Regions from separate parts of the Alteromonas sp. MmMcT2-5 genome, predicted to be linked through region 2. Evidence: predicted binding sites of a transcription regulator. Region 2 holds the regulator's gene; each other region holds the start of a gene.
What was found. Region 2 encodes sigma-54, which starts transcription at its own class of promoters, with help from an activator protein. Its sites were predicted from a motif close to GTTGGCACGNNNNTNGNNT; they were not measured.

Region 1 (2,208 bases), on a different contig from region 2:
CTCCTTTCGCGTTTTCTAATGGCTTTAGCGAAGACTTGTGCGAAATTGAATTTGCAGCTGTCGCTCACGCCGACCATCCATTACACCAATTGGATAGAACGCTCACACTGGAAGACTTAAAAGCGTATCGTCAAATTGTGGTAAGGGATTCATCCGCGGAGCGTAAAGCTGATGTGGGCTGGTTAGGTGCAGAGCAGCGCTGGACCGTAAGCCACGTTAGAACGTCATTAGATATTATTGCTCAGGGGTTGGGTTTTGCGTGGCTGCCTATAGCAATAATTAAAGATGAGCTAGAAGACGGTACACTCGTTCCCCTTCCCCTCGATAATAATGCAGCGTTGCGTAAGGCGCTCCTTTATTTGTCTTTCGAAGACGGCGATACGTTGGGACCAGCTGCCCGTGCTTTTATTGGTGAGCTACGATATCAAACAATGAACCTTCCATCGTCAGATTTTATGCTCGATTCGTGTACTGAGTAGTTAGACCATCAACCTAGCGCGACTGCAAGGCGTTCAAACCCAAGTATAAAGCCAAATAGCGATAATGAAACACCAACTAACGCCACAGCACCGTCGTCTGTGGCCATGCCTATTGCCATAATAAAAACAGCAAAAGCGGGAATAAGCCCCATAAAGGGAATAAGCTCCAGTGGAATCATTACAAATCCGCAACCTGCACAGCACAATGCGATGAGTGATCTAAACACAGGCTGGCGCATGAAAAAACACCGAGGAACTAAAAAGCGGTCTACACGTACTGCATACGGTTTAACCTTTTCGACAATGTAGCGAAGCTGATCGGCGTCACAGTTTAGTTGCATCACTTTTTGCGGTAACCAAGGATGCCTACGACCGAGTAAAATTTGCAACGCGATGAGTAAAATCGTCCCACCCGCTAAAGATGGGATCCCAGGGATGGCCCCAATCGGTGTGCAAGCGATAAAAGATGGCAGCGCCAGCATTGGTCCAAAGCCTCTTTTCTCCATCACATCCCAAAACTCAGCAAACTCGAACGTATCTTGTCTTGCTCGCGGCTGCATTTTCCCCAACAACTCGTATAAGGTCATTGATCTTACAGCTGTTTTTCCCCACATCTTCAATTCCTTTGATATCACATTACCAGCGAACGTCGCGCTAATCAGACGGGCTCCTCGCCTAGTTAATATACATTTCTTGCACCTACTCGATTTGCCATAGTGAAATTGCAAGTAACCTTAGACAGGCAAATCGTGCGAAAAATATGCCATCGATTGCATGTGACAGTGTGTTAAAGACAGGAATACTTTTTGCAAATGCTCCTGATAAGTAAAATAAAATCACCTAATAAAACAAAAACAGATATAGACATTCTGTACTTTAGTGCGATGTGTACCGCTGATCGCAAAGAGTTGATAAATTAGAAGAAGGTAGCGCAACCGACTATTTCTGGCATCAAGGCAAATGTACAAAATTTCCGGATTGCTTGAGGCATTTAAATATTTTCCGATGCGCTAACGCCTTATCAATTTAAACCAGCGTATAAATAAATTTTAAATATGCGCGTTAGCATTCAGTTGTTAATAGCGTATGATAAGACTATAACATTGATTCTATTCCATAATTTTTCTGAATAGGAAACGACAGAAGAGAGGGACACCCACTTGCTTACCGTACTTTTAGTTGATGACGACGCCGAGTTCACAGAAGTAGCTTGTACTATCATCGAATTTCTTGGCCACGAAGTACTTACCGCTGCCACACTCAAAGAAGCCCGCGATTGGTTAGAAAAAGAAACCTTTGACCATGTACTGCTTGATTTCATGTTACCCGATGGAAGCGGCGCGCACTTATTCAATGAACTAGATGCACTTCCTAAGCGCCCTCGCGTTACTTTGATAACGGGTCACCCTTCTGTGAAAAGCGTGATAAAGGGTCTGTGTGGCCCCACGGTCGACTATCTCGTTAAGCCAATTCAACGGGAGGAAATAGAGGCTGTATTAAGTCAAAAGCCAAAAGAAAAAGCACCTGCACAAGACAAAATAGAGAAACATTTTGACTTGCTGATTGGTGAATCGCCAATTATGAAAGAGCTCTACAAGCTGATTTCTAGAGTGAGTAAAACCAGCGCAAATGTAATGCTGCTTGGTGAAAGCGGTGTAGGTAAAGAAGTGGTGGCTGCCGCAATTCATCGTGCTTCAGAAAGTGAAGGCCCCTATATTGCAACCAACTG
Region 2 (2,208 bases):
TTAATATTAACCATATACGTAATAGTACGGGGATGAGTTTGTCAGGGGGCGAACGCCGTCGCGTTGAGATTGCCCGCGCTCTGGCAGCAAAACCGCAATTTATTTTGTTAGACGAACCATTTGCTGGTGTTGATCCAATATCAGTTAATGATATAAAGAAGATAATACAACATCTTCGCGATAGGGGTATTGGAATCCTTATCACGGACCATAACGTACGAGAGACATTGGATGTTTGTGAAAAGGCGTACATTGTGAGTCATGGCGAGCTTATTGCGCAAGGAACGGCGGAACAGGTTTTAAGTAATCAAAAAGTAAGGGATGTATACCTAGGCGAACAATTCAGGCTATAGTTAATGTAACCGAATTGTCATTTTTCAGTTTCGCTCTGGTATATTCAATTTAGAGCATTTAAATAAGACGTAGATGAAACCATCTTTACAGCTAAAATTTAGCCAACAACTTACCATGACACCACAGCTTCAGCAGGCCATTAAACTGCTGCAGCTTTCTACACTTGATCTTCAACAAGAGATCCAAGAAGCGCTCGATTCTAATCCGCTATTAGAAGTTGAAGAAGGTAACGACGAGCCGCAACTAGAAAAGAACAATATCGACAACGATGACAGCGGCTCTGAGGCCACTGCTTCTGCATCTAGTGACACACTAGAAGCCGGCGATGCACTTGAGAAAAACGATCTTCCCGATGAGCTGCCAATCGACAGCACATGGGACGAATACTACTCTGCTTCATCTTCGCCTGCTCCGGGTCCATCCAATGACGACGAGCAAATCTTCCAAGGTGAGACTACTGAAGATATTCAAGAGCACCTTCTTTGGCAAATGCGCCTTACCCATTTCTCGGATACCGATCGCGCAATCGCTACAGCAATCATCGACTCTATTGACGAGTCAGGTTATTTAACCGTTACCCTTGATGATATTTTAGAAGCGGTTAACGATGATGATATGGAAGAGCCGATTGAAATGGACGAAATAGAATGTGTGCTAAAGCGCATTCAGATGTTCGACCCTATTGGTTCTGGCTCACGCTCTCCACAAGAATGTTTGATGGTGCAATTGCGCCAGTTTTCAGAAGACACACCGTGGCTTGCTGAAGCAAAGCAACTGATTGAAGAGTACTCTGACTTACTGAGCAGCAAAGACTATCGTACGCTTATGCGTAAAAGCCGATTGAAAGAAGATCAGCTACGCGAGGCAATGCGTTTACTGCAAACCTTGAATCCTCGCCCAGGTAGTGCTTTAGTTACTAAAGAGCCTGAGTACGTTATTCCTGATGTCTCAGTAACCAAGAAAAATGGCCGTTGGGTGGTTGAGCTGAACCCCGACAGTCTGCCTAAGTTAAGCGTAAATCAACAATACGCTGCAATGAGTCGCCGTGCCAAGAATAGTAGCGATTCACAATTCATCCGCTCACACATGCAAGAGGCTAAGTGGTTCATAAAGAGCCTTGAATCTCGTAACGAAACCTTAATGAAGGTTGCAAACTGCATTGTGCAGCAGCAAATGGGCTTTTTTGAGCACGGCCCGGAAATGATGAAACCAATGGTGCTAAATGATGTCGCAGAAATGGTAGATATGCACGAATCCACTATTTCGCGAGTGACAACGCAAAAGTACATGCATACGCCACGTGGAATCTTCGAATTGAAGTATTTTTTCTCAAGCCACGTTGCAACAGAGTCTGGTGGTGAATGTTCATCTACAGCGATTCGTGCATTGATCAAGAAATTAGTGGCCGCTGAAAAGCCTAGCAAGCCGCTAAGTGATAGCAAGATTGCTTCATTGTTGGCCGAACAAGGCATTAAAGTTGCCCGGCGAACAATAGCAAAGTACCGGGAATCGTTGTCGATCCCGCCGTCGAACCAACGCAAAAGCCTTATTTAATCGGGCTTAATAATATAAGGAAGACGAAATATGCAAATCAACCTTACTGGTCATCATGTCGAAATCACCGACTCTTTGCGTAATTATGTCGATACGAAGTTCAGCAAACTTGAACGTCACTTTGATCACATTTCTAATGTGCATGTCATCCTGAACGTTGAAAAATTAAATCAAAAAGCCGAAGCGACCGTTCATTTAAGTGGCGCTGAAGTATTCGCATCCTCAGAAAATACCGACATGTATGCGGCGATTGACAGCATGGTTGATAAACTCGACCGGCAGGTAATCAAGCATAAGGAA
Region 3 (2,208 bases), on a different contig from region 2:
TTTTTGAGTAGCAACGACCTTCGAGCCTGAACCAAGCATAAGCCCAGAAGGTAGTTCCGTGTCAGCAGACGAACGACCGCCTGGCTGATTGATATTCTGATACAGCAAATCTTCAAACACCGCGCGGTCTTTTTTAAAGCCCACTGTTGATGCGTTTGCTAGATTGTTAGACACCACTGCCACATCGGTCTGTGCGGCGTCTAGTCCGGTTTTACTTATCCATAGTGCTGGATGCATGTTAACCTCCGACGTTGCTCATAAGGCAACGGTGATAAAAATTCTTTTACAGGATGCGTAGTAGCTGATTACCGCGAGTATCAAGCTCTTCTGCTTGCTTCATCATTTTGACTTGAAGCTCGTAGTGACGCTGCAGACTTATCATGTCCACCATTTCGTCAACAGCATTAACGTTGGAACCTTCAAGCATGCCCGACATTACTTTTACGTTGGCATTGGCTGGCGCTATTGAGCCATCTTCCATTCTAAATAAGCCGTCATTGCCACGTTCCATGTCTGCATAGTTTGGACTAACTAATTTAAGTCGCCCCACTTCTTCAATAACATTGGCAGGGGCACCTAACTGTCTCATCGACAACGTGCCATCGGCGGCGATATTGAGGTTATCTAAAGGAACAGGAAGGAATATTGGCCCATTGTCACCAAGCACGACGCGATCGTGGATATCTGTCAAAATTCCGTCATCGCCTAACTTGAAATTTCCATCACGCGAGTAAGCTTCTTGACCATTTTGATCTTGTACAGCGAACCAACCATCACCTTGAATGGCTACGTCTAAATCGCGGTCTGTTTTAATCATCGGACCCGACTCGTAATTATTCGACGGGCTCTCTGTCATGGAAAACACGCGAGTCGGCAAACCTTCGCCGTAGGCCGGCATTGACCTTGCCTGCTCTAACTGCGCTCTGAATCCCGTTGTCTGTGCATTAGCCAAGTTATTGGCCCTAATCCCTGTTCCTAGTAGGTCTTGGGAGGCACCACTTGCTGAAATATAGAGAAGTTTGTCCATGACTGACTTTTGACTCTGATTAAACCTTAAACAAGATTTTGCAAAGGCAGTGCCAATCTGTGGATATTTAGTGCAATTGAAAAATAAGGGCGGTATTAAATTGATATATATAGAAAAATAAAAAGGTCGCATTGTTGCGACCTTTCTAAATCGGGTCAAATAGGTACGGTTTTCCGCGCCTAAAATTTGCCGCTTAGCAATCTGCTAATGTAGCTTACTGCAAACTATCGAATGTTAAGGATAGTCTGGTTTAGCGAGTTGTTCACTTCAAGCGCACGCGAGTTTGCCTGGAAGTTACGCTGAGCGATAATCATGTCGATGAGCTCAGTGGTAAGGTTAACGTTAGCTTGTTCTAGCGCCGAAGAGTTAATTTCGCCGAAAGTACCGGTTGTTGCTTCACCCGCTAGTGCCTCACCTGAAAGAATACTTTCCTTCCACTGAGTACTGCTCTCCTGAGTTAGGCCTTGTTCATTAGAAAAGCGAACCAAAGCGACACGAACAATAGGTTCAGACGTACCATTAGAGAACGTTGCACGAACCAGGCCGTCAGGACCGATATCGATACCCGTCAATCGACCTACAGGCAAACCATCCTGTTCTAATGATGTAACCTCGAACGCAGAGGCGAACTGAGTCGGCTCATTAGGCGTAGCGCTATTAACATCGAGGTTGAAATCTATACTTATTTGCTGCGTAGGATCTGAGCCATTAGCAAGAATACCTGCGCCTAGCGCTTCTGTTTCCATTTTGAAATCAAGTGTAGGTAGGCCATCAGGCGTTTCCATACCAGCGAAATCACCGCCTTGAGAGAAGATGAGTTTAGATGCTGTTACGGCGTTACCAGTGTTACCACCGACACTATTTACTGCTGTTGCTGGGTCTGTGTCATTACCCGCTGAATCTGTCATATCAACTAGCGTGTCATCGATTGCAGTAGCAACATACCACTCATTATCAACACCCGGTGTCGCATCCTTTATGAAGTAATAGGTCATTACGTGACTATCACCTAACGAATCGTAAACGGTTACCGATGTTGCGGCGTTGTAGGTAAGCGGATCTTCAGGGTCAAAATCTTGTGGATCTAGGGCTGCATCACCAGCAGGCAAGTTCATTCGAATGTCAACTTCTGTGGTTTGTGCGGGAGAACCCGAAGAGTCTGGAATACGCACTGGCTCAGT
Region 4 (2,208 bases), on a different contig from region 2:
TAATTCCTTTGTTCAAATAGACGGATTAAATATTAGTATGTCCGCCTTTTCTGACACACAAGGAGTTACCGGCGAAACAGTCGTTGGCGCCAAGTTAGAAAAAATCTCAGATAAATGGGCTTACGGCATAACAAACAATGATGAAGCGTACTATCGTGGCGACGCTGACCACGCTATTGACAATATCAACTATTACTCTCAAGGTAGCGCGAACGCTTATTATAGTGGTATGACTAACGTAGAACGTGACTATGACTTCGTGTTGTTATCTTTCGACTCTGCGGTGACACTAACGGGCGCAAGTTTTTCATGGCTTTACAGTGGCAGCGACAGCCAAGTATCTGTTGCAGCACTAAGTAATACTTCGAAACTAACCTCAGGTGTTAACACGTGGAGCGATATTGTCACTAACGCCTTAACTTCAGCCTCATTTGATATTGAAAACTGTGAATATTTAGATCACCGCGCTGACTTTACTTTCACTGAGTCCGCTCAATATTGGTTGGTTGGCGCTTATAACACCGTATTCGGAAATATTGGCGGCCATGTAGGTAATGATGCCTTTAAGCTTGCTAATGTTGGCTTCTCTGTAACAGAGTCTGCCGGTACGCCAACGCCAACAGAAGTTTCTGAACCTGGCACCATTGGCTTACTCATGGCTTGTTCACTTCTCGTGATGTGGCGTCGCAAAAAATCCATTTGAAGAAATTAGACTTTAGATCACTGACAGATTGAAAAATCTGTCAGTTTTTTTTACTTGGGCATCTAAAGAACCAGAAAAATAACTTTAAAATCATACGCTTAAATATTGGCACACAAAATGCTTGATAACTTATTATCTGTAGTTTTAAGTTGTATAAGCCTATGAAGTCGATACTAAAATTTTCCATTACCACCGCTACCTTTTTAGCCCTAGCAAGCAATTCTGTTTTTGCTTCATCCAGTGACAACAAAAGATATGACTTGATGTCTCATTCTGAGAATAGTGTCCTTTCAAGTGATGGTGTAGTAATAGATGGCGTCAATGTCAAATTGTCTGCCTGGACTTACATTGACTACTCTACAGACTGGGAAAGAAGAAACGGTAGCTGGACGCAACTCTCTAGTTCAAACGTTAAAAGTTTCGATGAGTCTAATGCTCAATTCGTAGGCCAGCCAAACCTTAACTACGACTATGGATATGGCGTGCAAAATAGTCACGAAGCTACTGGTGCCCACCAAACTATAGACAACCTATTTGATTATGACTCCGATGACAACTGGCATACCGCACAAGGGAATCGTACGTTTGACTATATTCTCTTTTCATTTGATAAAGCGGTAAGCCTGAATAGTGTTGAGCTTGGATGGCACGCGGGTAGTGGGCAACAGCTTTCAGTAGCTGCGTTATCCGGTGCTAATTTGGAGAACAACTCGTGGACCAACATTGTTCAGAAAGACTCTTTAGGTAAAGCTATCTCTTCATCATTCAATATAGCTGGCGATCAATACAATGGCGTAGCCAATGTGAGCGACGCTTTTAGAAATGAATTCTCAAATTTGTGGTTAGTTGGCGCTTACAATAAAATCTTTGGAAATATTGGTGGCTCTGACTCAAACGACAAATTCAAATTAAGCGCTTTGTCATTTGATGTTCAGAATACTCCACCTCCAACACAAGTTAGTGAGCCTGGCGCCCTAGCACTGATGGGGTTGGGTTTAGGTCTTGTTCTTTATAGACGTAAGCGCCGCGTTTAATTGTTTAAAAACGCTTAGAAAACACGTATCTTTAGAAGGTGGCTTAGGCCACCTTTTTTTATGCTATTTTTAAGCCAGCGGCTAGGCTAAGTTTCGAAGGTATATATGGATTTTTTTAATAATAAAAAGCGTGTTGTACAACGCGCTATTGTCTCTGCAGTTGCCTCATCATTAATCGCTTTTAACAGTTTTGCTTCTACGTCAGAAGACTACGAAAAAGCACTGACCGCGTTTAATCAAAACGAATACGACGAAGCCTATATCCACCTTAAAAACAGCTTACAAAAAGATCCTGAAAACCTTGCTGCAAAAATCCTAATGGGCGAAATACTGCTTATTAATGGCTACTTAACTGCAGCAGAAATGGAGTTTGTAGAAGCGTTGGAAATGGGTGCAGATATCAACCTTCTGGCAGAGCCTCTCGGCAACACTTGGTTGTTTTTGAACAGGTACCAAGAAATTGTAGACTTC

Region 1: the regulator sigma-54 is predicted to act here: its motif matches at 1,229-1,247, upstream of MHN09_RS14775 (exopolysaccharide biosynthesis protein).
Region 3: the regulator sigma-54 is predicted to act here: its motif matches at 1,066-1,084, upstream of MHN09_RS00625 (flagellar basal body rod protein FlgF).
Region 4: the regulator sigma-54 is predicted to act here: its motif matches at 808-826, upstream of xdp1 (exosortase-dependent surface protein XDP1).

What each region holds. Positions count from the first base shown of each region.
Region 1 is NZ_JAKRFB010000036.1:24,154-26,361, forward strand. Features, by position in the region: gene MHN09_RS14770 (LysR family transcriptional regulator) at 1-479, shown strand, start outside; gene MHN09_RS14775 (exopolysaccharide biosynthesis protein) at 488-1,093, opposite strand; gene MHN09_RS14780 (sigma-54 dependent transcriptional regulator) at 1,640-2,208, shown strand, end outside.
Region 2 is NZ_JAKRFB010000014.1:58,884-61,091, reverse strand. Features, by position in the region: gene lptB (LPS export ABC transporter ATP-binding protein) at 1-353, shown strand, start outside; gene MHN09_RS08370 (RNA polymerase factor sigma-54) at 427-1,908, shown strand; gene hpf (ribosome hibernation promoting factor) at 1,939-2,208, shown strand, end outside.
Region 3 is NZ_JAKRFB010000001.1:128,969-131,176, reverse strand. Features, by position in the region: gene flgG (flagellar basal-body rod protein FlgG) at 1-237, opposite strand, end outside; gene MHN09_RS00625 (flagellar basal body rod protein FlgF) at 284-1,027, opposite strand; gene flgE (flagellar hook protein FlgE) at 1,252-2,208, opposite strand, start outside.
Region 4 is NZ_JAKRFB010000050.1:3,177-5,384, forward strand. Features, by position in the region: gene xdp1 (exosortase-dependent surface protein XDP1) at 1-703, shown strand, start outside; gene xdp1 (exosortase-dependent surface protein XDP1) at 865-1,737, shown strand; gene prsT (XrtA/PEP-CTERM system TPR-repeat protein PrsT) at 1,843-2,208, shown strand, end outside.